Regions from separate parts of the Aquariibacter lacus genome, predicted to be linked through region 1. Evidence: predicted binding sites of a transcription regulator. Region 1 holds the regulator's gene; each other region holds the start of a gene.
What was found. Region 1 encodes sigma-54, which starts transcription at its own class of promoters, with help from an activator protein. Its sites were predicted from a motif close to TGGCANGNAANCTGCTTT; they were not measured.
Positions count from the first base shown of each region.

Region 2: a site for sigma-54 is predicted at 6,349-6,366, ahead of JI742_RS06785 (PQQ-dependent methanol/ethanol family dehydrogenase). Genes of this name have one in related genera too.
Region 3: a site for sigma-54 is predicted at 6,818-6,835, ahead of glnA (type I glutamate--ammonia ligase). Genes of this name have one in related genera too.

Region 1 is NZ_JAERRA010000001.1:449,746-459,334, forward strand. It holds gene JI742_RS02095 (ABC transporter ATP-binding protein) at 1-330, opposite strand, end outside; gene JI742_RS02100 (ABC transporter permease) at 308-1,114, opposite strand; gene JI742_RS02105 (SAM-dependent methyltransferase) at 1,111-1,953, opposite strand; gene lptA (lipopolysaccharide transport periplasmic protein LptA) at 2,110-2,688, shown strand; gene lptB (LPS export ABC transporter ATP-binding protein) at 2,685-3,479, shown strand; gene JI742_RS02120 (RNA polymerase factor sigma-54) at 3,594-5,189, shown strand; gene JI742_RS02125 (THUMP domain-containing class I SAM-dependent RNA methyltransferase) at 5,351-6,757, shown strand; gene JI742_RS02130 (calcium:cation antiporter) at 6,812-7,882, opposite strand; gene queA (tRNA preQ1(34) S-adenosylmethionine ribosyltransferase-isomerase QueA) at 7,980-9,080, opposite strand; gene JI742_RS02140 (ATP-dependent DNA helicase RecG) at 9,271-9,589, shown strand, end outside.
Region 2 is NZ_JAERRA010000001.1:1,472,800-1,482,388, forward strand. It holds gene JI742_RS06755 (triphosphoribosyl-dephospho-CoA synthase) at 1-546, opposite strand, end outside; gene JI742_RS06760 (ATP-grasp domain-containing protein) at 586-1,542, opposite strand; gene mch (methenyltetrahydromethanopterin cyclohydrolase) at 1,568-2,590, opposite strand; gene JI742_RS06770 (ATP-grasp domain-containing protein) at 2,681-3,931, opposite strand; gene JI742_RS06775 (NAD(P)-dependent methylenetetrahydromethanopterin dehydrogenase) at 3,964-4,878, opposite strand; gene JI742_RS06780 (beta-ribofuranosylaminobenzene 5'-phosphate synthase family protein) at 4,940-6,085, opposite strand; gene JI742_RS06785 (PQQ-dependent methanol/ethanol family dehydrogenase) at 6,432-8,231, shown strand; gene acnA (aconitate hydratase AcnA) at 8,443-9,589, opposite strand, start outside.
Region 3 is NZ_JAERRA010000001.1:1,785,202-1,794,790, forward strand. It holds gene JI742_RS08030 (zinc-dependent metalloprotease) at 1-2,602, shown strand, start outside; gene JI742_RS08035 (hypothetical protein) at 2,838-3,179, shown strand; gene JI742_RS08040 (C1 family peptidase) at 3,228-4,916, shown strand; gene JI742_RS08045 (EI24 domain-containing protein) at 4,998-5,909, shown strand; gene JI742_RS08050 (competence/damage-inducible protein A) at 5,920-6,735, shown strand; gene glnA (type I glutamate--ammonia ligase) at 6,931-8,346, shown strand; gene JI742_RS08060 (hypothetical protein) at 8,486-9,004, shown strand; gene glnL (nitrogen regulation protein NR(II)) at 9,004-9,589, shown strand, end outside.

The sequences.
Region 1 (9,589 bases):
CAGCTCGGGATGGAAGCCGCCGCCGAGCTGCAGCATGACGGCGCGCCGTCCGGCGTGGCGGATCTCGCCCTCGGTCGGCGCCAGCGCGCCGGCCAGCAGCTTGAGCAGCGTGGTCTTGCCGGCGCCGTTGTCGCCGACCAGGCCGAGCGACTGGCTCGGCGCCAGATGCAGGTCGACCCCCCGGACGACCCAGTGCGTGGCCGCGTCGTGCTGGCCGCGCAGGGCGCGCCACAGGCCGCCTGCGTCCTGGCTGTGGCGCCGGTAGGCCTTGCCCGCGCCGCGGACGATGAGGGTGCCGGGGCGCAGCTCAGAGCTCATCGCGGACGGCATCCAGGCAGCGACCGAAGGCCCAGCGGCCGCTGCCCACGGCCAGCAGCACGCAAAGCAGCAGCGCGCCGCCGTGGCCCCAGGGCCAGCGGCCTTGCAGCAGCACGTCGCGGTAGGCCTCCACGACGTGGTGCAGCGGATTGATCCAGAGCAGCGGGTGCAGCCAGGCCGGCACCTGGTCGATGCCGTAGAACACCGGGGTGAGGAAGAGCAGCGCGGTCAGCGCGAAGCCGAGGATCTCGCCGGTGTCGGTGATGAAGATCGCGATCACGCTGATCCACAGCGCCAGGCCGGCGGTCAGGCCGACGCGGCCCAGCCACAGCAGGGGCAGGGCCAGCACCGACACGCCCAGGCCGGGGCCCCAGACCGCGCAGGCCAGGCCCAGCAGCAGCAGGCCGAGCAGCTCGGGCAGTGCACCGCCGACCACGCGGGCCAGCGGGATGGCCTCGGCCGGGAAGGTGGCGGCCTCCAGCAGCGGCTTGTCCTGACGCAGGCTGCCGCAGGCCCGCTGCAGGCCGTCGGCCAGGGCCTGGAAGGGCAGCAGGCCGGCCAGGATGAAGAGTGCGTACTGGCGCGCATCGACCGTGTCCCGCCCGCCGCCCATGACGAGGACGAAGACGGTCAGGTAGATCGCCATCGTCGCCAGCGGTTGCAGCAGCGCCCAGATGCGGCCCAGCCGGGTGCCGGCATAGCGGGTTTGCAGCTCGCGCCGCGCCAGCGTGACCAGCGGCGCCAGCAGCGCGCCAAGCGCCGCCCCGGCGGGCGGGCGGGCCGGGGCCGCGCTCACGCCGGTTTGCGGACCAGGATCTCGACGGCCGTGATCAGCTCCAGGTAGGAGATCTCCGGCGACCAGCTCTTGCCCATGCGCTGCTCGAAATTCAGCCAGGGCTCGAACACCGCCACATAGGCCGGCTCGCGCACGTAGTGCAGCTTGAAGCCGGGTTCGAGCACCACGTCGACGAGGCTCGGCAGGTCCGGCATGACGAGCTGGTAGACCTCGTTGAGCTTGCGCATGTCGGCTGCGTGCTGCGCGGCCAGCTCGGGCCGGGTGCGGAAGTCCTGGCCGTAGAAGTCCTTGATGTAGAGCAGGCCGCCCGGCTTGAGCACCTGCCAGGCCTGGTGCAGCACGGCGCGGTAGTCCTGCGCGTGGCAGATCGACTCCAGGAAGAGCACGCGGTCGAAGCTGTTCTCGGCGTAGAGGTCGGTCAGGCGGTGGAAGTCGCCGACCCGCACCGAGACGCGGTCCTGCAAGCCCTTGGCGGCCACCCGCTTGCGGCCGGCCTGCACCTGCACCTCGGACAGGGTGAGCGCTTCGAGCTTCAGGTCGTGGTGCCCGGCCAGCCAGGTCGCCGGACCGCAGACGCCGCAGCCGGCGTCAAGCACGCGCAAGCCGTCGTGAATGCGTGCGCCCTCGGCAATGTGGCGCATCAGGTCCTCGGTCGAGGCCGGGCGGCTGCCCTGGAAGATTTCGCCGAAGCCGTCGAGGTAGGCCTGGGTGTTCTGGTCGTAGTACGCCCGGACGCCCGAGGTGTAGTGACCTTCCACGGCCTGCCGTGCGTCACGCACGGGCGGGATCGGGGTGTCGGACGCGCAGGCCTGCGGCGGATTGGGGGCTGTTGCGCTCATCGGACTCCACCCATCGAGTGAATGATCGGAAAGGGGGGAGAGATGGTAGCCGGACGCGTCGGGCCCGCTTCGACGGACGTGAGCGCTTCCTTCGAGACAAGCGCGGCTCTGGCCCTAGAATCGGCAGCAAGATTCATGCCGATGAAAGCCCGCGACGTGTCCCTCCTGACCGCTGCCCCCCGGGGCCTGCACCCGCTCCCGAGCCTGCTGGTGGTCGCTGCCCTGCTGGGCTTGCTGCCGACCGCCCAGGCCGAGCGGGCCGACCGCCAGGCCCCGCTGTCCTTCAGTGCCGACACCGCCCGGGTCGACGATCTCAAGGCCGTGCACACCCTGAGCGGCAATGTCGAGATCACCAAGGGCAGCATCGTGATCAAGGCCGCCCAGGTCGAAGTGCGCCAGGGCAAGGACGGCCACCAGATCGCCGTGGCCAGCGGCGGCGCCAGGCGCGCCACTTTCCGCCAGAAGCGCGAGGGCCTGGAGGAATTCATCGAGGGCGAGGCCGAGCGCCTGGAATACGACAGCCGCGCCGACACCGTGAAGCTGGTCGGCCAGGCCGTGATGCGCCGCCTGCGCGGCAGCACGGTGGCTGACGAGGTCAATGGCAGCGTCATCACCTACGACAACGGCAGCGAGGTCTTCCAGGTTCAGGGTGGCGCAACGCCGGGCGGCGGCACCGGCCGCGTGCGCGGCGTGCTCACCCCGCGCGAGACGCCGGCCGCCGGGGGCAGCCGGTGACGACCGCCCTGCCCGAGGCCCCCGTCCGCAGCGCGACCGCCGCCGCGCCGGCCAGCCGCTTGCAGGCCCGCGGCCTGCACAAGCGCTACGGCCCGCGCACGGTGGTCAAGGAAGTGCACCTGGCTGTCGACGGCGGCGAGGTGGTCGGCCTGCTCGGCCCCAATGGGGCCGGCAAGACGACCAGCTTCTACATGATCGTCGGCCTGGTGCGCGCCGATGGCGGCGAGATCCAGCTCGACGGCCAGCGCATCGAGCGCATGCCCATCCACCGCCGCGCGCGCATGGGCCTGTCCTACCTGCCGCAGGAGGCTTCGATCTTCCGCCGCCTGACGGTCGAGCAGAACATCCGCGCCGTGCTGGAGCTTCAGCTTGACGCCGCCGGCAAGCCCTGGACCGAGGCGCGCATCGCCGAGCAGCTTGAGCGCCTGCTGCGCGAGCTGTCGATCGAGGGCCTGCGCGAACTGCCGGCCCCCGCCCTGTCGGGCGGCGAGCGCCGCCGGGTCGAGATCGCCCGCGCCCTGGCCACGCAGCCGCGCTTCATCTTGCTCGACGAGCCTTTCGCTGGCGTCGACCCGATCGCCGTGATCGAGATCCAGCGCATCATCGGCTTCCTCAAGTCGCGCGGCATCGGCGTGCTGATCACCGACCACAACGTGCGCGAAACCCTGGGCATCTGCGACCGCGCCTACATCATCAGCGAGGGCCGCGTGCTGGCCGAAGGCCGGCCCGACGAGATCGTCGAGAACGCCGATGTGCGCAAGGTCTACCTGGGTGAGCACTTCCGCATGTGAGCGCTGCCCGCCACCCCTGCATCTCCTGCCCGCTCTGCCCGCCTTGCCTGCCCTGATCCGCGCCCCGGCTTCCCCCGCGACTGTTGCCCCGACCGTCTCCGTTCCCGACCGCGCATGAAGCCCTCCCTCCAGGTTCGCCTTTCGCAGCATCTTGCGCTGACCCCGCAGTTGCAGCAGTCGATCCGCCTCTTGCAGCTTTCGACGCTGGAGCTGCATCAGGAAGTCGAGCAGATGCTGGAGGCCAATCCCTTCCTCGAAGTCGACGACGAGGCGCCGAACGCCTACGAGCTGTCCACCACCCCGCTGGCCGAGCGCAGCACCCCGGCCGAGCGCAGCGACGAGCCCTGGGAAAGTTCCGGCAGCACAGGCTCAGACGCTGAGCCCGAGCCGGCCGGCACCGACACCATGGAGTTCGGCGCGACCGAGCGCGAGGATTGGGAGAACGGCACCGAGCGCGAGGACTTCGACGGCATCGGCGAGACGCCGATGACTGCCGCGGCCAGCAGCGGCCCGGCGCCGGAGGGCGATGAGCTCGACCCCGGCGAGCGCAACACCGTCGCGCCCAGCCTGCAAGAGCATCTGCGCGAGCAACTGCTCGGCATGCGCCTCTCGCCCGAGGACCGCGCGGCGGTGATGGTGCTGATCGAGTCGCTCAACGAGGACGGCTACCTGGCCGACCCGCTGGAAGACATCGCCACCGCGCTGGCCGGCGGCGAGCCCGACCCCGAGGACCCGGACGCCTGCGCGGCCCACGAGGAAGCCCGCGAGCTGCTGCTCGACCGCCTGCGCTGCGCGCTGCGCTGGCTGCACAGCCTGGAGCCCTGCGGCGTCGGCGCCCGCGACCTCGCCGAATGCCTGGTGCTGCAGCTGCGGCAGAAGCCGCGCAGCGAGGCGCAGGTCATCGCCATCCTGGTCGCCAAGCATCACCTGGAGCTGCTGGCCCGCCGCGACACCCGCAAGCTGACCGCCGCCACCGGCGCCGACGAGGCCCTGCTGCGCGAGGCCCAGGCCCTGATCCGAAGCTGCGAGCCCAAGCCCGGCCGGCCCTTCACCAAGGCCGAGGCCAACATCGTCGTGCCCGATGTGATCGTGCAGAAGCTCGGCCGCGGCTGGAAGGTGGTGCTCAACCCCGACGTGATGCCCAAGCTGCGCATCAACGACCTCTATGCCCAGGCCTTGCGCCAGCACCGCGGCGGACGCGGCGGCAGCGGCGGCGGCGAGGGCGCGCCGGCCCTCAGCGCGCGGCTGCAGGAGGCGCGCTGGTTCATGAAGAACATCCTTCAGCGCTTCGACACCATCCAGCGCGTCAGCCAGGCCATCGTCGAGCGGCAGAAGAACTTCTTCAGCCATGGCGCGATCGCGATGAAGCCGCTGGTGCTGCGCGAGATCGCCGACGAGCTCGGCCTGCATGAATCCACCATCAGCCGCGTGACCACGGCCAAGTACATGGCCACACCCTACGGCACCTTCGAGCTGAAGTACTTCTTCGGCAGCTCGCTCAACACGGAAGCGGGCGGCAATGCCTCCAGCACCGCGGTGCGCGCGCTCATCAAGCAGCTCGTCGCGGCCGAGGACCCGGGCAAGCCGCTGTCCGACAGCCAGATCAGCCAGATGCTGGAAGAGCAAGGCATCCAGGTCGCCCGCCGCACCGTCGCGAAGTACCGCGAAGCCCTCAAGATCGCCCCCGCCAACCTGCGCAAGGCCCTGTGAACCGTCCTGATCCCCGGGGCCGCCGCGACGGCGCCGCCCCCCAGGCCACGTCGCGTGGCCCCGCCCATCCAGGCCACGACGGTCGCTCCCAGCGCCCCCCGCAGGACCGTCCCCGCGCCCAGGCCCCGGCCCGCGACCCGGCCGACGTCCAGGGCCTCTTCCTGCCCTGCGCTGCCGGCGTGGAAGCCCTGCTGCTCGAAGAGGTGCAGCGACTGTGCCCCCGGGCTCATGGGCTGAGCCGCCGCGGCGGCGTGGCCCTGCCGCGCGGCCGCGAGGCCGAGGCCATGACGCTCAACCTGCACAGCCGTCTGGCCCAGCGCGTGCTGTGGACGGTCGCCCATGCGCCCTACCGCGACGAGGAGGACATCTACGCCCTCGGCCGCAGCGTCGACTGGTCGGCCTGGATCTCGCCGCGCGAGACCCTGCGCGTCGATGTGAGCGCGCAGCGCTCGCCGCTGCAGAGCATCAAGTTCGCCGCCCTGGTCATCAAGGATGCCGTCTGCGACCAGCAGCGCCAGCAGTTCGGCGAGCGATCCGATGTCGAGACCCGCTGGCCCGACCTGCCGCTGCTGCTGCATCTCGGTCCCGAGGAGGCCACGCTCTACGTCGACACCTCGGGCGAGGCCCTGTTCAAGCGCGGCTGGCGCCAGGACCAGGGCGAGGCCCCGCTCAAGGAAACGCTGGCCGCCGCCATGCTGGTCGCCGCCGGCTGGCAGGGCCGCGAACAGGATGGCCCGCTGCTCGACCCGGTCTGCGGCAGCGGCACCATCGCCATCGAGGCGGCGCAGCTTGCCTGCGGCATCGCGCCCGGCCTGCAGCGCCGCTTCGCCTTCGAGCGCCTGCTGCCCTTCCGCGAGGCGCGTGTCGCCGAGGCCTGGCGCACGCTGCGCGGCGAGGCGGTGGCGGCCGTCCACGCCCCGGCCGTGCAGGTCTATGCCGGCGATGTGTCCTTCCGCATGAGCGACTTTGCGCTGCGCAATGCCCAGCGTGCGGGCGTGCTCGGCACCGCAGCCACTGGCGGCCGGGCCGCGCTGGAGATCAAGACCGCCGATGCCCTGCAGCGCATGCCGCCGGCCGCCGCCGGCACCCTGATGCTGAACCCGCCCTATGGCGAGCGCATCGACCCCAAGGGCACGGGCTCGCTGCGCCGCGAGGACGGTGCCCCCGCCGCCGGCTACGGCCGCCCCGACCCGCGTGCCGCCCGCCGCAGCGCGGCCGAGCGCCTGGGCTGGGATGCTGCCTCTCGCGAGGACGAAGCCTACGGTGGCAGCCTGCCGCCGCCCGCCGTGCGCGCCGCACGCGAGGCCTTTGAAGGCGGCGGCAGCGCCGAGGACTTCTTCGCCCGCCTGGCCGCGCACTGGAAGCGCCACTACGCCGGCTGGACGGCCTGGCTCCTCAGCCCCGATCCGCAGCTCGCCCACGCCCTGCGTCTGAAGGAAAGCCGCCGCGTGCCGATGTGGAACGGCCCCATCGAATGCCGCTTGATGCGCTTCGACCTGGTGGCCGGCTCGGCCCGCGCCGCGCGCGAGCCGGGGCCGGATGCCGACGCCCCGCCCACCGAGGCCTGAGCCACTGCACCCGGCGCCCCGCCCCGGGCGGCCGGCCGGGGCGCGCCCACTGCCTTAGGGCACCAGGGCCAGGAAGAGGAAGGCCGCGAACAGCACCAGGTGCACGGCGCCCTGCATCACCGTCGTGCGGCCCGTGCCCAGGGTCATGCCGCTGACGATGAAGGTCAGCAGCAGCAGCACCAGGTCCTTGGGAAGCAGGCCCAGTTCCAGTGGCAGGTCCAGCCACCAGGCGGTGGCCACCACCGCCGGGATCGTCAGCCCGATGCTGGCCAGGGCCGAGCCCAGCGCCAGGTTCATGCTGGTTTGCAAGCGGTCGGCGCGCGCGGCGCGCACGGCGGCCCAGGTCTCCGGCAGCAGCACCAGCAGGGCGATCGCGATGCCGATCACCGCCTTGGGGGCGCCTGCCGAGGCCACCAGGCCCTCCAGCGTCGGCGAGAGCTGCTTGGCCAGGCCCACCACCGACACCAGCGCGACCAGCAGCAGGCCGAAGCTGGCCCAGGCCGCCGCCACGCCGGGCGGCGCCGCATGGGCATGCTCGTCATGCTGCCGGGTGGGCGGCAGGAAGTAGTCGCGGTGCCGCACCGTCTGCACGAAGACGAAGATCATCCACAGCACCAGCGAGGACACGCCGGCAAAGACCAGTTGCGACAGCGTGTAGGTGCCGCCGGGCGAACTCGTCGTGAAGCTCGGCAGCACCAGCGACAGGCCGGCCAGCGCGACCAGGGCCGCCAGCGAGGACGTCGCCCCGTCGATCTGGAAGCTCTGCTCATGGTGATGCAGGCCGCCGACCAGCACGCACAGGCCGACCACCCCTGTGCAGATGATCATCACCGCGGCAAAGACCGTGTCGCGCGGCAGCGTCGCCGTGTCCGGCCCGCCGGCCCGCATCATCGAGACGATCAGCGCCACCTCGATCACCGTCACCGCCACCGCCAGCACCAGGGTGCCGAAGGGCTCGCCCACCCGGTGGGCGACCACCTCCGCGTGGTGCACGGCCGCGATCACCGCGCCGATCAGCGCAGCGGCGCAGGCCGCCAGCAGCACGGACCCGGCCCCGCCCAGGCCCAGGGCGCCGGCCAGCAGGGCCAGGGCGACGAGGGGGAGGGCGGTGGGCCAGTGGTGCATGGGGGTGGATCCTTTCAGGTCGCGGGTGGCGCCGGGCGCGGCATCGAGCTGGGGGAGGGAGCCTCATGGCTGCCAGGCGTTCCATTGGGCGCCGGTTTCACCCCACCCGATCCAACAGCATCGCATCCCCATAGCTGAAGAAACGGTAGCGCTGCGTGACCGCGTGGGCGTAGAGGGCCTGCATGCGGGCGTGGCCGGTGAAGGCGCTGACCAGCATCAGCAGCGTGCTCTTGGGCAGGTGGAAGTTGGTGACGAGGCGCTCGACCACGCGGAAGCGGAAGCCGGGGGTGATGAAGATGTCGGTCTCCTGGGCGCCGGGGGCGGGCAGGCCGTCGGGCGTGTTGCGGGCGGCGGATTCGAGCGCGCGCAGCGTGGTGGTGCCGACCGCGACGATGCGGCCGCCGGCCGCGCGGGTGCGGGCGATGGCCTCGACGGTGGCGGCCGGCACCTCGAAGCATTCGCTGTGCATGCGGTGCTCGCTCAGCCGCTCGGCCCGCACCGGCTGGAAGGTGCCGGCGCCCACATGCAGGGTGACGGCGGCGCGCTGCACGCCGCGCGCGTCCAGCGCGGCCAGCACGCCTTCGTCGAAGTGCAGCGAGGCGGTCGGCGCGGCCACGGCGCCTGGGGCGCGCGCGAAGACGGTCTGGTAGCGGCGCGCGTCCTCGGCGTCGTCGGCATGGGTGATGTAGGGCGGCAGCGGCACGTGGCCGCAGCGGGCCAGCAGGGCCAGGGCCTCGCCGGGAAAGGCCAGGCGGAAGAGGCTGTCCTCCGGCCCGCAGCGGCCCAGCACCTCGGCGCGGAAGCCGGGGGCGCCGTCGCGGCCATCGAAATCCACCGCCTGCCCGGCCTTGGGCGACTTGCTGGCGCGCAGATGGGCCCAGACCTCATGCACCCCCTCCGGCGTGGCCGGTGCGGGCAGCACGCGCTCGACCAGGGCCTCGACCCGGCCGCCGCTGGCCTTGGCGCCATGCAGGCGGGCGGGGATGACATGGGTGTCGTTGAAGACCAGCAAGTCGCCCGGATTCAGCAGCGCGGGCAGCTCGCGGAAGACGCGGTCGGCAAATGGCTCGGCCCGGCCGTCGAGCAGGCGCGAGGCGCTGCGCTCGGCGGCCGGATGCTGGGCGATCAGCTCGGGCGGCAGGGTGTAGTCGAAATCGGCGAGGCGCAGCTCGGGGGAGGCTTGGGGGGTGGCGCTCATGCAGGGGCCCGGCTGGACCGGCCGGGTCGGAGAGAGAACAGGGGGGAAGGGGGCGGGAGGGGCGGAGGCCCCGCGCGCCGCAGCCGCGATGATGCCGCCGGCCTGAGCCGGACGCCGTCAGGCCCTGCGGCGCTTGGCCTGGACGGCTGAGCGGCACGCCCGGTCGGGCCGGCCTCGGCAGAATGCCGCGATGCCTGCCGCCTCCGCTCCGCCGCCCGCTGCTCCGCGCGGTCGTCGCGCGGCCCCGGCGACGGTCGAGGCCCGGCCGGCCGCCAAGTCCGCGCTCAAGCCCCTGTCGGCCCCGCAGCGCGCGATGGAGCGCCTGGGCCTGACCCGGCCGATCGACCTGGCCCTGCACCTGCCCCTGCGCTACGAGGACGAGACCCGCCTCACCGCCATTGCCGCCGCTCGCCCCGGTGAAACCGTGCAGGTCGAAGGCACGGTGCGCGAGGCGCAGGTCGAGCTGCGCGGCCGCCGCCAGCTCCTCGTGCGCCTGGCCGATGCCAGCG
Region 2 (9,589 bases), 1.0 Mb from region 1:
CTCGGCCAGGCCCTGGGCATAGGCCTGGGCGATGCGGTCGCGGTCGGCGGCCAGGGCCATCGCCGCCTGCAGGGGCAGGCGGGGGGCGGCCTGGACATCGCCTTCGGCAGCCCGCCCCAGGCCGCCCGGCCGGGCGCGGGCGATGGCGCGGTAGGCCGCGCGGCTGTCGTCCAGGTCGAGGCTGCGGCAGACCTGGGCGCAGCGGGCCTGAAGCGCCTGCGGGTCCAGGGCCTGCGGGGCCTGGGCATCGAGCAGGGCCTCGGCCGCCGCTGCCAGCGGCGCGCAGAGCAGCAAAATGCCCAGGTTGGTGTTGCAGCCGGCCACCGCCCAGGTGGCCTCGACCGCGGCCTCGATGCGCTCGCCGACCGACCGGCCGCGCACGATCAGGGCCGGTGCCGCCGCAGCCGCGCTGTACAGGAAATGCCGGGCCTGCATGCCATGGCCGGGCGAATCCAGGCTGACATTACCGGGCTTGCGCACCGCCACGTCGAGCTGGCAGGCATCCAGGAAGGCCTGGCGCAGGGCCAGCACGGCAGCATCGGACATGGGCAGGGGGGCGGAGGTAAGGGCGCAGGCCGCAGCGCCTCAGGCCTGCCGCACAGCCGGCCGGGCGCGCTGCGGCACGACGCGGTCGAGCAGGTCGGCGACCAGGGCCTCGGCCAGGTTGAAGGGCGTGACCTTCTGCAGACCGCGCCAGGCCGCCACGCCATTGACTTCCAGCACCTGCGGGCCGGCGGGACTGGGGATCAGGTCCACGCCGGCGTAGTCCAGGCCCAGGGCCTGGGCGGCGCGCTCGGCGGTGCCGCTCAGGGCCTCGGTCAGCGGCGCGGCCACGCAGCGGGCGCCCTGGGCGACGTTGTGGATCCAGTGCCGGCTCACGCGCTGCATGGCCGCGCGCGCGCGGCCGCCGACGACCAGCACCCGCCAGTCGAAGCCAGGCTCATGCGCTGCGCCTTGCGGCGGCACGAAGCGCTGCAGGTAGTACAGGCCCTGCACCTCGGCCGGCGGCGGCAGCGGCACGGCATGGCCCTCGGGGTGTTCGGCATCGCGCACCCAGCCGACCTGGCGCAGGCCCTTGCCCTGCGAGCCGAAGACGGGCTTGAGCACCAGGGTGCGGCCGGCCGCCGTCTCGCGCATCAGCAGGCGCTGCGCGACGGCTTCGGATTCCATCGCCCAGGCCGGCGGCGTCGGCACGCCCGCAGCATGCAGCAGGGCGCTGGTCGTGGCCTTGTCGACGCTGCGCTCGATGGCCCGGCCACGGTTGTAGACCGGCACGCCCAGGCGCTCCAGCAGGTGCAGCACGGCCAGGCGCTTGGTCACTTGCTCGAAGCTGCCGCCAGCGATGCCGCGCACCAGGGCAGCATCCGGTAGCGCATCGCCCCAGCCCGGGATGACGAGACCGTGCACCCCCGCTTCGGTGTCGATGCGGCAGGCCTCCAGATCGACGCAGCGGCCCTCGGCGCCCCGGGCGCGCAGGGCCTCGCGCAACTGGCGGGTGTGCCAGCCGGTCTCGTCGGCAAAGATCGCGACCTTGCGTGTCATCGGCTGAGCCTCGGCCGCTGTCGGCTCAGGATCCGGCCTGCCACTGTGCGCGCAGCAGCTCGAAATGGCAGTGGCCGCCATGGAAGGTGGCGCCGCTCTGCAAGCTGCTGACCCAGACCTCGGCCGGCGCGAACAGCGCCCCGTCGATCTTGTAGAAGTCGTAGTCGGCGGCCTTGAAGATTTCGGCAAAGCCCTTGCCGTAGTCGCGCGAGTTGAGCGAAGGCAGTTGCTGCGCCAGTTGGCGCGCGGCGGCATCGTCGGCATCCACCGTCAGGTGCACCCGGCCGCCGTAGAGGATGGCGTCGTTGGTGCGGCCCATGGCCTCCAGGCCGTCGGCGGCCGGGGTGGGCAGCGGCGCGCTGGCGCTGCCGTCGACGATTTGCTCCAGCGGAAAGTGCAGCTCATGCGCCTTGTGCAGCGCCACCTCCAGCACCCGGCCGACCACCTGCGTGGTGCCGGCCAGGCTGCGGGTGGGGGTGAGGATGATCGTCAACTGCGCCGGCTGCAGGCCGCAGTCGCGCAGGATCTTGTCCAGCACGACGGGCGGCGGCTCGCGGTCGACTTCCAGCACCAGCACGGCGGCCTCGGCGCTGTCGCGGTAGCCCAGCTCGGCATAGAGCGCTTCCTTCTGCGCCAGCGCGCGTGCCGGGCCGGAGCCCAGGCTGAAGAACTTCTTGCCACCCGCTTCCTCCTTGCTGGCCGACAGGCTCCAGCCGGCGTACTGGCTGGCCAGGCAGGCCAGCACGGGCTGCGCGCTGCGCACCTCGACCCAGCTCGGCCAGTCGGCCCAGCCGCTGTCGGCGCGGCTGCTCAGGCCCACCTGGCCGAGGCCGCCCATGCAGATCTCGGCGATGCGCAGGCCGGCCTCGGTGCTGCCGCGGGTGGCGATGCCGGCATCGACGAAGGTGATGCCGCGCGCGTCACGGTGAACCTTCAGCCGCAGCGCATCGGCCTGGGCCAGCAGGGCCTGGACCTGGACAGCGGCCAGGCGGTTGACGCTGAGGGGCGAATCCGCGAAAGCGGCTTGGAGGGCGGTGGGCGTGCTCATGGGGGTCTCGTGCAGTGAGCCGGCTTCTTGGCGGCCGGTCGGAGGGGGGCGTGACGCGGGATCGGTCGAAGGGCCTGGAGCGCTGAGGCTTCAGGCCGGAAGCGGAAGGTGATTCAAGCAGGCGGCTTGCGGGCCTGCCGGCCCGGGGGCATGGTCGGCCTCTAGCTGGTCCTGGAGCCGGCGGCGGGCCTGCTGCAGCGCGGCTTCCAGGGTGGCTTCGTCCGGCCCGGACTGTTGCAGGCTGCAAATCGGGTCGCCGCGGCCCAGGCGGCTGCCGGGCAGCGGATGGTCGTGGCAGCCCGGCCAGCGGGCCAGGGCGGCGGCTTGCCCGGCGTTCAGCGTGAAGGGCCGGCGCGCCTCGACGAGACCGCTGCCGCGCAGGCTCAGGCCCTGCGCCTCGGCCGCCGTCAGCGGGCCGGGCGGCAAGGGGCAGGGGGCATGCTGCCCCGCGGCGCGGGCGCAGGCGGCCAGGTGGGCGGCGATCAGCGGCAGCTCGGGGTAGAGGCCGAGGCTGGCGCTGGCGCGGGGATTGATCTCCAGCAGCTCGATGGCCTCGCCGTCCACCAGCAGGTCCAGGCTGCCCAGGCCGACCAGACCGAAGGCCGGCACCAGGGCTTGCAGGGCCGCCTCGGCTGCAGCGTGTGCGGCGCCGGGCAGGCGCAGCGGCCCGATCAGGCCGTCGAAGACCCAGGGCCGGCCGCGCAGCGCGCGGTTGCGCTGCCATTGCGCAGCGACCACGCGGGCCTGCCGGCCGTCGGCCACATAGAGCAGGGAGGCGGCGCGGCCCGGCCGCTCGCGCTGCCAGAAGTCGCCGATGCGGGGCGGGCGCGGCCCCCCCGCGGGGCCGCGCAGCGCCCGCCGCACCTGCCAGCCGCCGCTGCCGTGGGCTGACTTCAGCAGCCAGCCGCTGGCCTCGGCCGGGCGCTGCCGGCATGCATCGGGCAGGGTCTCGGGATGGGGCAGGCGCAGGGCCTGCAGGGTGGCTGTCCAGTGCGCCGGATCGCGCACCCGGGCGATGGCCGCGGGCGTCATGCCCAGCGGCGCGAGTCGTGTCGCAGCCGCCGCCAGGGCCCGGGGTGCCGTCTCCAGCCCGGGGCCGGCCAGCCAGCCGCGCAGGCCGGGGCCGTCCTGCCAGGCGGCCAGGGCCTCGACCAGTGCGTCCGCTTCAATGCGCAGGCTGCCGGCCGGGCCGATGGGCCGCCAGGCCGCGCTGGCCGCCCGGGTGTCGGCATCGCCGAAGGCATCGACGGCTAGCACGCGCCAGCCTTCGCGCGCGGCCGACTGCGCCAGGGCGCGCACCGACAGGCCGGCGACGATCAGCGTCGGCGGGGCAGGACGCATGAGGCGGTCCTCGGGACGGGATCGGCCGCGGCTCAGCCCGCGGCCGCAGCCTCTTCGGCCAGCACCTCGCGGGCGACCTCGAAGGCATCGGGGAAGCTGTAGGTCACCGGCTTTTCCGATTCGCACATGCGCTTGAGCAGGCGGTGCTGGGTCTGGTACTTGACGTTGCCGATGGCCAGCGGGCCGATGGCCAGGGCCTGGGTGCCGGGCAGGATGTTGAGCTTGTCCATCACGCCCATGCCGGCGATGCCGGCCGGCGGCACGGCATTCACATCGGCCGCGACGAGCAGGCGTTTGGCCACCGCCAGGTCCTCGGGCAGCACGACCTGGATGCCCGCCGCGGCCGTGGCCAGCAGCACGTCGGCATCGGCCAGGGAGCGCTGCACGGCATGGCGGTCGCCACCCGAAGTGCCTTCCAGCGTGACGCCGAAGCGCTTGCTGGTCTCGGCCGCGGCCTGCAAGGCCATGCTCTCGCCGAAGTGGGTGGACAAGCAGACGCGCGCGCCCTGCTGCGCGGCGATCACGCCGGCGATGCGGCCGACCGTGCCGGTGCCGCCGATGACGACGACCTTCAGCCCGGCCAGCGTCCTGCCCAGGGTCTTCAGCCCGGCCTCGACGCAGGCCACCATCGCGGCGGCCGTCGTGTAGGAGCCGCTCGGGTCGGCGAAGACCGAGACGACGAAGGGCGGCACCATGGCCGCGACGGCCTTGTCCACCATGTCGGCGGCCAGCAGCACGTCGCGCCCGCCGATGAAGATGCCGGTGCGGCTGACCCCGCGCGGCCCGCGCGAAAAGATCGCGTCCTGCGTCAGGCCGGCAACGCGGTCGAGCGTCACGTCCGAGTAGATCGGGACCATGTCGTAGCCGGCATCGGCTGCCATGTTGATGTCGAAGGGGCTCATCTGCTGGCCCGGGGTGAACATGTGCAGGATGCGGGGGCGTTCCATGATCGTTCTCTCGTTCTTGTCGTGGGGAAGGACGCGGTCTCGGTGACCGCGCAGTGCGCGCTCAGGCGGTGGCCAGCGGCTGGCCCTCGGGGCGGGGCCGGGGCGAGGCCTCCGGGCCGAGCAGGCGAAGCGCAGCCCCTTCGTTACGCGGCGCGACGATCTGCAATTGCAGGCCCTCGGGCACCTGGCCTGCGGCCAGGGCGGCGGCGCGCAGGGTCTCGGCGGCATGGGCGCTGGGCAGGAACACGAAGCCGGTGGGGCCCCAGCTCGACTGGCCGATGCCGGCCGGCAGGCCCAGGCGGCGAGGAGCCTCGGCCGCCAGCCAGTCCATCACGCTGGCCACCCGGGCGCTCAGGTAGGCACGGCCCGACTGCGCTGGCGCGAAGTGTGCGCCCAGCAGGGCCTGCACGGCCGAGATGCCCAGTGCAAAGGCCTCGTAATCGCCGTCGGCTGCCGAGGGCAGCACGCGCATCAGCACCTCGTGGCAGAGCGCGGCGGCCTGGGCCTGGCTGAGCGGGCGCAGGCTGGCGAGTGCGCTGCGTTCGCGGTCGCCGGCCAGGCCGGTCTCGTCGGGGTCCAGCACCAGCAGCACGCGCCAGTCGGCCGGCAGGCACAGGCGGGCCAGCAGCGGGGCGGGCTGGCCGCCCCGGCCCGGGCCGCCGTCGAGCAGCAGGCCGCCCTGGTCGAATCCGGCGATGCCCACGCCGGAACGCAGGCCGCGGCCCAGCAGGCGTGCGAGGCTGGGCGTGTCGATCTGCAAGCCGTGGACGGCGGCATAGGCCCGGCCCACGGCCAGGGCAAGCTGGGTGCCCGAGCCGAAGCCGGCATGGGCGGGCAGCACCTGGTCCAGCCGCAGGCGCAGGGGCGGGCTGTGCGGCACCGGCAGACCCTGGCGCAGCGCGGCCAGATGGGCGGCGGCGCGGGGCAGTTCGGCCCGGGCGGCGGGGCTGTCGGCTTCGAGCCGGTCCGGCCCGCCGGCCGGGCCGGCCAGCGGACCGAGCTGGACGACGGTTTCGAAGCCCGCGATCACCAGGCCCAGGCTGCCGAAGCGCCGGCCGAGCGTGGCCGCGGGGTCGAGAAAGCCGAGGTGCAGCCGGCCGGGGGCGCGGACTTCCGCGACCGCAAGACGCGGCTCGGCCGGGGCCTCGGCGGGCGGGAAGTCAGGAGAGGGGCGGCGGTCCATCGGGCCCTTAGAAGCAATCGGCATTCCCCGCATCATCGGTGGCCCCCGCGCCGGGCGCCACCCGCAGCAGCCCGGGTGTCCTCTTGTGGAGCCTTGTCCCAAGTCGAAGAGCGTCTGAGCCGGAAACCGAGGGTAGACCCTGGGTTGGACATCGCACCCTGCCGGTGTCGAGCCCCGTAGCAACGCGGGGTGGGATTGAGGAAAAACTCCGGGCACGATGCCTGGGTCGATTCCACGAGGGTCTGGACTCAGGGCTTGCCCTTGATCGGCCATCCCGACCGCCGCTTTGGCACGCGAGTTGCCATTTCGGGCTGTCCTGTGGACCGCACACCCTGCGTCATTGATGTCACAACCGGAGGAGCACATCCCCATGAAGCTGAAGACCACCGCCGTCCTGATCGGTATGGCCCTTGCCACCCTCGGTGCGCAAGCTGCCGTCACCGACCAGATGATCCTGAACGACGCCAAGACCCCGGGCGACATTCTGAGCTGGGGCATGGGCACCGAGGGCCAGCGCCATAGCCCGCTGACCAAGGTCAACACTGCCACCGTCAAGAACCTGACCCCGGCCTGGGCCTTCTCCTTCGGCGGCGAAAAGCAGCGCGGCCAAGAAGCCCAGCCCGTGATCTACAAGGGCAAGATGTTCGTCACCGCGTCATACTCGCGGATCTACGCGCTCGACGCCATCACCGGCAAGCGCCTGTGGAAATACGAGCACCGCCTGCCTGAAGGCATCGTGCCCTGCTGCGACGTGATCAACCGCGGCGCCGCCCTGTACGACAACCTCGTCATCTTCGGCACGCTGGATGCCCAGATCGTCGCCCTGAACCAGGACACCGGCGAAGTCGTCTGGCGCGAGAAGATTGACGACTACCAGGCCGGCTACAGCTACTCGGCCGCCCCCCTGGTCGTCAACGGCCTCGTCCTGACCGGCGTGTCGGGCGGCGAGTTCGGCGTGATCGGCCGCGTGGAAGCGCGCGATGCCAAGACCGGCCAGATGGTGTGGTCGCGTCCGGTGGTCGAAGGCCACATGGGCTACACCTACGACAAGGCGGGCAACAAGGTCGAGAACGGCATCTCGGGCACGACCAACAAGACCTGGCCGGGCGACCTGTGGAAGACCGGCGGCGCCACCCCGTGGCTCGGCGGCACCTACGATGCCAAGACCGGCCTGGCGTACTTCGGCACCGGCAACCCGGCTCCGTGGAACAGCCACATCCGTCAGGGTGACAACCTCTTCTCGTGCTCGACCGTCGCGATCGACGTCAAGACCGGCAAGATCGTCTGGCACTACCAGAACACCCCGAACGACGGCTGGGACTTCGACGGCGTCAACGAGTTCGTGACCTTCGACATGGACGGTCGTCGCGTCGGCGGCAAGGCCGACCGCAACGGCTTCTTCTACGTCAACGACGCGAAGACCGGCGAGCTGATCAATGCCTTCCCCTTCGTCAAGAAGGTGACCTGGGCCACCGGCATCGACCTGAAGACCGGCCGTCCCAACTACGACCCGGCCAACCGTCCGGGCAACCCGGCGGCCTCGGCCGACGGCAAGAAGGGCAACGTCGTCTTCTCGGCCCCCAGCTTCCTGGGCGGCAAGAACCAGATGCCGATGGCCTACTCGCCGCAGACCAAGCTCTTCTACGTCCCGTCGAACGAATGGGGCATGGAGATCTGGAACGAGCCGATCACCTACAAGAAGGGTGCGGCCTACCTGGGCGCCGGCTTCACCATCAAGACCATCGACGACAACTACATCGGCTCGCTGCGCGCGATCGATCCGAAGTCGGGCAAGATCGTCTGGGAAGTGAAGAACGAGGCCCCGCTGTGGGGTGGCGTGCTGACCACCGCCGGCAACCTGGTCTTCTGGGGCACCCCGGAGGGTTACCTGAAGGCCGCAGACGCCAAGACGGGCAAGGTCCTGTGGCAATTCCAGACCGGTTCGGGCGTCGTCGCCCCGCCGGTGGCCTGGGAAGCCAATGGCGAGCAGTACATCACCGTCGTCTCCGGCTGGGGCGGCGCCGTCCCGCTGTGGGGTGGTGACGTGGCCAAGAAGGTCAGCTACCTCGAGCAGGGTGGCATGGTCTGGACCTTCAAGCTGGGCAAGGGCGGTTCGGCGGTTGCCGGCGCCCCCACCGCGGCCAAGGTCTCGGCCCCGGCCGCTCGCTGATCGACCCTGAGGATTCCCCGCTCGCGTGCCGCAAGGCATGCGGCGGACGGAAGCCCCGGCATCCGGCACAAGCCACCCCTCGGGGTGGCTTTTTTCATGGGCGCTTCGCTTGGCCGGACCGGCCATCGACCATGAAAAAGGCGGCGCCCCGCCTGCGCGGGACGCCGCCTTCAGGCGCCGCCCGGCAAGGGCGACGCGGGAGCTTCGAGGCTCAGGCCGCCAGCAACTGGCGCAGCACGAAGGGCAGGATGCCGCCGTGCTTGTAGTAGTCGACCTCGATCGCGGTGTCGATGCGCAGGGTGACAGTGACCTTGCGGCTCGTGCCGTCGGCACCGGTGATCACCAGGGTCGCGTCGCTCTGCGGCTTGATCTCGGCGCCGAGCACCACGTCGATGGTCTCGCTGCCCGTCAGGCCCAGCGTCTCCCAGCTGTCCTCGCCCTTGAACTGCAGGGGCAGCACGCCCATGCCGACCAAGTTGCTGCGGTGGATGCGCTCGAAGCTGCGCGCCACGACGGCCTTGATGCCGAGCAGTTGGGTGCCCTTGGCGGCCCAGTCGCGGCTGGAGCCCGTACCGTATTCCTCGCCCGCGAAGATCACGGTGGGGGTGCCGGCGGCGATGTACTGCATCGCGGCGTCGTAGATGAAGGCCTTCTCGCCGCTGGGCTGCAGCAGGGTCAGGCCGCCTTCCTCGCGCGAGCCGTCTTCCTTGGGCGGAATCATCAGGTTCTTGACGCGCACATTGGCGAAGGTGCCGCGCATCATCACCTCATGGTTGCCGCGGCGCGAGCCGTAGCTGTTGAAGTCGGCCTTCTGCACGCCGTTGTCGTTCAGGAACTGACCGCCCGGGGTGCCGACCTTGATCGCGCCGGCCGGCGAGATGTGGTCGGTGGTGATCGAGTCGCCGAACAGGGCCATGATCTTCGCGCCCTTCACGCCGGACTCGGTCACGGCCGGCTCCATGGTGAAGCCTTCGAAGAAGGGCGGCTGGGCGATGTAGGTGCTCTTGGGCCAGGTGTAGACCTGACCGGCGACGCCCTTGACCTTCTCCCAGAGCTTGCCCGGATCGTTCTTGACCTTGTCGTAGTTCGCCTTGAAGGCCTTGGCATTCATGGCGTGCTTCATCAGCGCATAGATCTCGTCGCTGGTCGGCCAGATGTCGCCCAGGTAGACGTCCTTGCCCTTCTTGCCCTTGCCGACCGGCTGGGTCATCAAGTCCTTGGTGACGTTGCCGGCGATGGCATAGGCCACGACCAGCGGCGGGCTGGCCAGGAAGTTGGCCTTCAGGTTCGGGTGGATGCGCGCCTCGAAGTTGCGGTTGCCCGAGAGCACGGCCGCGCAGACCAGGTCGTTCTTCTGG
Region 3 (9,589 bases), 1.3 Mb from region 1:
TGCGGCTTCCGCCCCGGGCGCGCCCACGCTGGCGCGGGCCGGTGCCGAAGCCCCGGCGGCCGGCGCGCCGCCCGCCTTCGCCGTGGTCAGCCGGGGGGCCGAGACCCTGCCCGGCCTGCTGACCGTGTGGCGCAAGGACGAGCGGCACTGGATCGAGCTGCGGCCGGAGGACTTCGAGCGGCAGTTCTTCCTCAGTCCCAAGATCGCCACCGGCATCGGCAGCGCCGGGGTCTATGGCGGCCTGATGGCGAGCAGTTCGGGCCAGTCGGTGGGTCGGCCGCAGATCGTGCAGTTCCGCAAGGTCGGCAACCTGGTGCAGTTGCTCGCGCTCAACAGCGCCTTCATCGCGCCTGGCGAGGGGGTGGCGGCCAAGGCCGCGCTCCAGGCCGGTTACTCGCCCAGCCTGATTGCCAGTGCGGCGCTGGCGAGTTCGCCGCATTCGGAGCGCAAGTCGGTGCTGGTCGACCTGGGCCTGCTCTTCCAGGGCGACCTGGCCGGCATCGGCGCGGCCTTGCAGCGCAGCTACCGCCAGTCCTATGCCCACGACACGCGCAACTCGGCCCTGGTCCGCCTGCGCAATGCCGAGGGCCTGCTGGCCTTCGAGATGCGCAACCACTACGCCGCCTCCAGCCTGGCCAGCCCCGGCGCCCCGGGCGCGCCCGCGCCCAGCCTGCCGCCGACGCTGCCCGAGCTGCGCAGCCTCTTCGTGACCCTGCACTACTCGCTGACCCCGCTGCCGGCCGAGCCCCTGCGCCCGCGCCGGGCCGATGCCCGCATCGGCCATTTCGTCACCACCGTGCATGACGTGGCCGACGAGCTGCCGCGCTCGCCCAAGCGCCGTCATGTGAACCGCTGGCGGCTGGAGAAGCAGGATCCGCAGGCCGCGATGTCGCCGCCGAAGAAGCCCATCACCTTCTGGATCGACCGCAGCGTGCCGCTGCGCTACCGCGACAGCCTGCGCGCCGGCATCCTCGAATGGAACAAGGCCTTTGCGGCGATCGGCTTCCAGGACGCGATCCGCGTCGAGCAGCAGCCCGACGACGCCGCCTTCGACACCCTGGACGGCGACAAGGCCTCGGTGCGCTGGATGAGCAATGCCGAAGCGAGCTTTGGCGCCATCGGCCCCAGCCATGTCGACCCGCGTAGCGGCGAGATCCTCGATGCCGACATCGCCTTCGAGAGCCTCAGCTCGCGCGCCCTGCGCACCCTGCGCTCGCAACTGCTCGGCCCGACGGCTGCTGCGTCCGAAGGCTCGGACCACGCCGGCCACGACCCCGCGATGTGCCAGCACGGCGACCATGCGGCCGAGCAGCTCGGCTATGCCCTGGACCTGCTGTCCAGCCGCGGCGACCTGGACCCCGACAGCCCCGAGGCCGAGGCCTTCGTGCAGGCCTACCTCAAGGACGTGGCCATGCACGAGGTCGGCCATGCCCTGGGGCTGCGCCACAACTTCCGCGCCTCGACCATCTACACCGAGGCGCAGCTCGCCGACCCGGCCTTCACCGCCGTGCACGGCCAGACGGGCTCGGTGATGGAGTACGCACCGGTCCATCTCGCCCCGGCGGGCCAGCCGCAGCCCGAACCCTTCCAGAGCACGCTCGGCCCCTACGACTACTGGGCCGTCGAGTACGCCTACAAGCCGCTCGCGCCCGAGGAGGAAGAGGCCGAGCTGCAGCGCATCGCCGCGCGCAGCGCCGAGCCCCAGCTTGCCTTCGCGACCGACGAGGACAACGCGGTCGGGCTCGACCCGGAGGCCCAGGTCTTTGACCTCGGCGCCGATCCCATCGTCCACGCGCGCAAGCGCTTCGCGCTGGCCCGCGAGCTGATCCAGCGCCAGGGCCAGCGCGCCCTGCGCAGCGACCAGGACTATTCGGTGCTGCGCCGCTCGGTCGCCTATGCCCTGCGCGACATGGGCCGGGTGTCGACCGTGCTGCTGCGCCAGATCGGCGGCGTGCGCACCCTGCGCGACCATCCCGGCAGCGGCCGCGACCCCCTGCAGCCCCTGCCGGCGGCCACCCAGCGCGAGGCCCTGGGCCTGCTCATCCAGCAGGTGCTGGCGCCGGATGCCTTGCAGCTTGCGCCCGCGCTGCTGCGCCGCATGGCGCCGGACTTTGCCGAGCGGCAGGACGCCTTGCGCCTGGGCGGCCCGGTCACGACCGATTACCCGCTGACAGCCGCCGTGCTGGACTTGCAGCGCGGCGTGCTGGCGCCCGTATACAGCGATGCGCTGGCCAGCCGCCTGCTGGACGCTCACGAGAAGCTCGACGCCGGCCAGGAGCGACTGGGCCTGGCCGAGCTCTACCAGCGCATCGGTCGCGCCGTCTGGGGCGATCTCGACGGCACGGCCGACCTGCCGCCGCTGCGCCGCGAACTGCAGCGCGACCAGGTCAACCGCCTGGCCGGTCTGCTGCTGCGCCCGGCGTCGCTGAGCCGCGCCGATGCGCGCAGCCTGCTGCGCCAGGAGGCCCTGGGCCTGCGCCAGGCCGTCGAGGCCCGACTGGCCCGGCCCGGCCTGGGCGCCGAGGCCCGGGCCCATCTGCAGGACACGCTGGAAACCCTGCGCCAGGCGCTGGACGCGACGACGCTGCGGGCCGGCGGCTGAGCGGGACGCGGGGGCGGCCGGCCCCAACGGCCGGGGCCGGCGGAACGGCCGGGCTCCGTGCCTTGCCACGTCCTGTCGGGCCGACTGCGGGCTGGACCACCCCGTCGGGGGGGTTGCTGGCGTGCAGGGGCCTGGGCAAGGCTGACGCGCCCAGGGTCTGCCCTTTCGCATGCCCTGACTGCCCGGCGCCGGCCCACGGTCCGCCAGCCGGTTCCGCCCCGCCCACGGAGTCCCCATGGCCAGCCGCCGTCGCCCCCTCGCCTCCGCCGAGCCCGCAGCCAGCCCGTCCGACCGCAAGGCCGCACCCGCCCCGGCAGCGAAGGCGGCCCGGTCCCTCAAGCCAGCCAAGTCGTCCAGGCTGGCCAAACCAGCCAAGAAGTCGGCCCAGGCCGCGCCCGCCTCGGTCTGGAAGCGGGTGGCCCGGCCCGATGCCATCGACTTTCGCGACCGCAGCTACCAGCCCAGCGTCGCCACCGTGCCGCCGCTGAGCCTGATGCCCGAGCCCGGCCTGCCGGTCGAGAACCAGGGCGAGACCAATGCCTGCACCGGCTTTGCCCTGGCCACCGTCGTCAACTAGTTGCTGCGCCGCGCTGGGCGCGAGGCCAAGCCGCGGGTCGCGCCCTTCATGCTTTACAGCATGGCGCGGCGCTACGACGAGTTTCCCGGCTCGGTCGCCGACGAGGGCTCCAGCGCCCGCGGCGCGCTCAAGGGCTGGTTCCGCCACGGCGTGTGCCGCCAGGCGCTGTTCGATGGCCTGGAGCCGCCCGCCACCCCCTTGGAGCACAAGGAGGACTGGTGGCTCGACGCCGTGTGCCGGCCGCTGGGCGCCTACTACCGCCTCGACCCCAAGGACCTGCCCGACATGCATGCCGCGCTGGCCGAGACCGGCGCGCTCTTCGTCACCGCGGGCTGCCATGCCGGCTGGGATGAGCTCGTCTTCGACAAGGCCCAGGCGCCAGCCAAGCGCCTGCAAGACCTGCCGGTCATCGAGCGCAAGCCCGGCAGCGCGGCCCACGGCGGCCATGCCTTCGCCATCCTCGGCTACGACGCGCGAGGCTTCATCATCCAGAACTCCTGGGGGCCGACCTGGGGCCACCACGGCCAGGCGGTGATGAGCTACGAGGACTGGCTGGAGAACGGCTGGGACTGCTGGGTGGCCCAGCTCGGCGTGGTCACCCACACCCATGAGGCCCTGGCCAAGACGGGCCGCCTGCGGCTGGCGGCCGGCCCCGCCGGCCAGGCCCGCGTGACGCTGGCCCGCGACCCGGTGCTGCGCGACCGCGAGCTTTCGCCCTACATACTGAACATGGGCAACAACGGCGACCTGAGCAACAGCGGCAGCTTCCGCACCCTGCCGGGCGATGTCGAGTCGCTGATGAGCGTGCAGCTTGCGCTCGCCCGCGAGGCCTGGGGCCTGAGCGACGAAGCGCCGCTCGATGTCTGCCTCTATGCCCACGGTGGCCTGGTCGATGAGGCGGCGGCGGCCGACATTGCGGCACGCTGGATCCCCGCGCTCTATGCGCGGCGCATCCTGCCGATCTTCCTGATGTGGGAGACCGGCTTCCTCGACACCCTGGGCCACCGCATCGAGGATGCGCTCAAAGGCCGTGAGCGCAGTGCCAGCCGCGGCCTGGGCGAGAGCTTCGAGCGCATCTGGAACCGGCGCCTCGAACAGGCCCTGGCCCGACCCGGCACGGCGCTGTGGGGCGAAATGAAGCAGAACGCCGAGGCCATGAGCCAGGTCCGCCGCGACGCCACCGGCCAGGACAAGCCGCTGGCCGAACAGGCTGGCCTGGTGCAGCTTTGGCGCCACTACCAGCAGGCGGCGGGTGGGCAGAAGCTGCGCCTGCATCTGGTGGGGCATTCGGCGGGCAGCATCGTCGCCAGCCACATGGCCGCCCATCTGGCGGGGGCCGGCGTGCCGATCGAGTCGATCAGCTTCATGGCCCCGGCCATCCGGGCCGATGCCTTCCGCGAGCTGCTGGCCCCGCTGCTGATGTCCGGTGCGGTGCGGCGCTTCCAGACCTTCCACCTCGACGAGCGCACCGAGGAGGCCGACCATGTCGGCCCCTACCGCCGCTCCTTGCTCTACCTGCTGCGCGAATCCTTCGAGGGCGGCAGCACGGTGCCGATCGCCGGCCTGGCGATCGACTGGCAGGCCCAGCTTGCCCCCGCGCTGCAGGGCGCCCAAGCCGAAGTGCGGGTGCACAGCGCGCCGGGCGAAACCAGCCGCAGCCTGTCGCACGGTGGCTTCGACGAAGACCCGCCGACGATGGCCGGGGTGCTGGACTTCATCCGGCCGGACGGGGGCTGACCGGGCGGGGCCTCCGGCCCGCCCTTCCTCGGGCGGCCGGGCCACCCGGCCGGGCCGGATCGGCTTGGGTATGCTGGCCGCATGAACCTGTTGCTCGATGCCTTCTGGCGGGCTGCCGCCTATTGCCTGCATCCCCGGATCATCCTCTGGGCCCTCGCGCCACTCGCGCTGACGGCGGCTTTCGCCGGTCTCTTCGGCTGGCTGTTCTGGGAGGACGCCATCGCGGCCGTGCGGGCCTGGCTGGACGGCTGGTCGCTCGGCGCCAGCGCACTGGCCTGGCTGGACAGCGTCGGCGCGTCCGGCATGCGGGCGCTGGTGGCGCCGCTGATCGTGCTGGCCCTGGTGGTGCCGCTGCTGGTGATCCTGGCCCTGCTGATGGTCGCGCTGAGCCTGGCGCCTTCGGTGGTGCGGCTGGTCGCCGCGCGGCGCTTCCCGGACCTGGCGCGGCGCGGCCAGTCCAGCTTCGTCCGGTCGCTGCTGTGGTCGCTGGGCTCGACCCTGCTGGCCCTGCTGGCGCTGATCCTCAGCCTGCCTTTCTGGCTGATCCCGCCGATGGTGCTGCTGCTGCCGCCGCTGATCTGGGGCTGGCTGAGCTACCGGGTGATGAGCTACGACGCGCTCGCCGACCATGCCGACGCGGCCGAGCGCCAGGCCATCCTGCGCCAGGAGCGGCTGCCGCTGCTGATCATCGGCATCGTCACCGGCTACCTCGGCGCTGCGCCCTCGCTGCTGTGGGCCTTTGGCGCGGCGGCCGTCATCCTGGCGCCGGTGCTGCTGGTGCTGTCGGTCTGGCTCTACACCCTGGTCTTCGCCTTCTCCTGCCTGTGGTTCACCCATTACGCGCTGGCGGCGCTGAGCGCGCGGCGTCAGGCCGAGTCGGCCCGCGCCGCGCGGGATGCCGCCGCCGCCGGACCGGTGATCGACCTGCTGCCTGCATCGGCCGGCGCAGCCCCCGCGGCCGCGCCGGTGCCGCCGCCGGCCCTGCCGTTCTGAGGCCGCTGCCATGCGTTTCGGTCTCATCATCGTCGGCGACGAAATCCTCAGCGGACGGCGCGAGGACAAGCACCTCGCCCAGGCCATCGAGCTGCTCAAGGCCCGCGGCCTGGCCGTGGCCTGGGCGCGCTACCTCGGCGACGAGCCGGACCGCCTGGCCGCCACCCTGCGCGAAGCCTTCGCCGGCGCCGAGCCGGTGGTCTGCTTCGGCGGCATCGGCGCCACGCCCGACGACCACACCCGCCAGGCCGCCGCCGAGGCCCTGGGCCGGCCGCTGCAACTCCATCCCGAGGCCAAGGCCCTGATCCAGCAACGCATGCGCGAGGTGGCGGCCGAGCAGGGCCAGCCCTTCGAGCCCGAGCGGGCCGACAACCTCCAGCGCCTGCAGATGGGCGTCTTCCCGGCCGGCGCCGAGATCATTCCCAATCCCTACAACCGCATCCCCGGCTTCCGCTGCACGGCCGAGGGCGGGGCGACGGTGCATTTCCTGCCCGGCTTCCCGGTGATGGCCTGGCCCATGCTGGCCTGGCTGCTCGACACGCACTACGCCGCCCACTTCGGCGCGGCCCGCCGGGTCGAGCGGGCGCTGATCGTCCACGGCGCGATGGAAGCGGCGCTGACGCCGCTGATGGAGCGCATCGAGGCCGAGCATCCCGCCGTGCGCATCTTCAGCCTCCCCAGCGTGGACCACCCCGTGCACGGACGCCACATCGAACTGGGCGTGAAGGGCGACGAGGACGCGACGGCGGCGGCTTATGCCGCATTGCGGGGCGGATTGGCAGCCCTGGGCTGCTCGACGGGCCCCGAGTCTGTGCGAGAAGCCTGATCCGGGTGCAAACAAGCCCTCGGATGGTGCGCATCGCGGGGTGCGCGCCCGTCGAAAACAGCCTGCGGCAAGAACCTGTCTTGGGCATGGATTCTGCTAAATTCTCGGCGCCCCTCTCGGCCTGACCGGTGCTCCGATGACCGGTCAGCCTCATCCCAAGACACTCGACCAAAGCGTTCCGCTAGGAGATTCCTGATGGCCAAGACCGTCGCCGACGTGATGAAGATGGTGAAGGAAAACGAAATCAAGTTCGTTGATTTCCGTTTCACCGACACCCGCGGCAAGGAGCAGCACGTCTCCGTGCCCGTCTCGCATTTCGATGAAGACAAGTTCGTCTCGGGCCATGCCTTCGACGGCTCCTCGATCGCCGGCTGGAAGGGCATCGAAGCTTCCGACATGCAGCTCATGCCGGACCCGAACACGGCGAACATCGACCCCTTCTTCGAAGAGCCGACGCTGATCCTGACCTGCGACGTCATCGATCCGACCGACGGCAAGCCCTACGAGCGCGACCCGCGCTCGCTGGCCAAGCGGGCCGAGGCCTACATGAAGTCGACCGGCCTGGGCGACACCGCCTACTTCGGTCCGGAACCCGAGTTCTTCGTCTTCGACAGCGTGCGCTGGAACGTCGACATGTCGGGCTGCTTCTCCAAGATCGAAGCGGAAGAAGCCGCCTGGAACACCGGCAAGGACTACGAGCACGGCAACAGCGGCTTCCGCCCGGCCGTCAAGGGCGGCTACTTCCCGGTGCCCCCGGTCGACAGCGGCCAGGATCTGCGCTCCGAGATGTGCCTGGTGCTGGAATCGCTGGGCATCCCGGTCGAAGTCCACCACCACGAAGTGGCCAACGCCGGCCAGATGGAGATCGGCACCAAGTTCAGCACGCTGATCCAGCGCGCCGACTGGGTCCAGTTGCAGAAGTACGTGATCCACAACGTCGCGCACTCCTACGGCAAGACGGCCACCTTCATGCCCAAGCCCATCGTCGGCGACAACGGCAGCGGCATGCACGTGCACCAGTCGGTCTGGAAGGACGGCAAGAACCTGTTCGCCGGTGACGGCTACGCCGGCCTGAGCGACTTCGCGCTGTACTACATCGGCGGCATCATCAAGCACGCCCGCGCGCTGAATGCCATCACCAACCCCGGCACCAACAGCTACAAGCGCCTGGTCCCGGGGTTCGAAGCCCCGGTGAAGCTGGCCTACTCGGCCAAGAACCGCTCGGCCTCGATCCGCATCCCCTACGTTGCGAACCCCAAGGGCCGTCGCGTGGAAGCTCGCTTCCCGGATCCCTTGATGAACCCCTACCTGGGCTTTGCCGCGCTGCTGATGGCCGGCCTGGACGGCGTCGAGAACAAGATCCACCCGGGCGAAGCCGCCACCAAGGATCTCTACCACCTGCCGCCGGAAGAAGACGCGCTGATCCCGACCGTCTGCCACAGCCTCGACCAGGCGCTGGAGCATCTCGACAAGGACCGCGCCTTCCTGACCAAGGGCGGTGTCTTCACCGACGCCTACATCGACGCCTACATCGACCTGAAGATGCAGGAAGTCACCCGCTTCCGCATGGCCACCCATCCGGTCGAGTTCGACATGTACTACGCGCTGTAATCCCTCCCGGGACCGGCAGATCCGAAAGGGCGGCGCAAGCCGCCCTTTTTCCATGGATCTTCATGGATCGCTCCCCCGCCTCGCGCGCGGGGGGCTGCGGGATACTTCGCAAGGACTGTCCCTGACGATGGATGCCGCCATGAGCGCCCCCCTTTTCGCTGCCCTGGCCCTGGCCCTGCCGGCCTGGCTTGCCGCCCCCGCGGCGGCCTGGGCCCAGGCCCGGCCGGTCTACCGCTGCAGCGGCAACCTCTACACCGACGCCCTCGACGCGGCCGAGGCGCGCCAGCGTGGCTGCAGCCCGATCGATGCCGTCCTCAGCCTGCCCGCGGCGCCGGCTGCGGCCCGGGCGACCGGCTCGGGCCGGCCGGCCGAGGCTGCATCGTCCGCGACCCAGGCCCGCGTCGACCCGGCCCAGCAGCGCAGCCGCGACGAGGACAAGCGCCGCATCCTCGAAGCCGAGCTTGCCGCCGAGCAGCAGCGCCTGGCCGCCCTGCAGCGCGAGCTGGACGCTGTCCTTGCCCCGGCCCGGCCGGGCGAGCCGCTGCCCGCCGAGCGCGCCAGCCGCGGCCAGACGATCAAGGCCAGCATCGAGCGCAGCCAGGCCGACCTGGCCGCCCTGCGCCGCGAGCTGGCCAAGACGGCCGGGGGGCCGGGCTGATGCCGGCGCCTCCCGCCTACGACCGCCGCTTCGACGCCTTCGACCAGCTTGCGACCATGGTGGCCGTGGTCCAGCCCGACGGCCGCTGCCTGTTCGCCAACTCGGCCTTCGAGCATGTGATGGGCCTGTCGCGCCGCAACATGCTGCGGCGCTCCTGGTTCGACTGGTTCGTCGAATCCGAGCTGCTGGCCGAGACGGTGGCCGCGGTCGCGCGCAATGAGTTCGCCACCAGCCGGCTCGAAGCCCAGCTTCACCGGCCCTTCCTGAGCGTGCCCAGCCCGGCCGAGCCGCTGCAAGTGCATGTCATCGTCAACCAGATGGACGAGCCCGGCGCGACGGTGATCGAGCTGATCGAGATCGAGCAGCAGGCCCGCCAGGGCCGCGAGGAGCGTGCGCTCGAACAGGTCGAGGCCAACAAGGAGCTGATCCGCAACCTGGCCCACGAGATCAAGAACCCGCTGGGCGGCATCCGCGGCGCGGCGCAATTGCTGCAGATGGAAGTCGAGTCCAAGCGCGAGCTGGCCGAATACACCCAGGTCATCATCCACGAGGCCGACCGGCTGCAGGCCCTGGTCGACCGCCTGC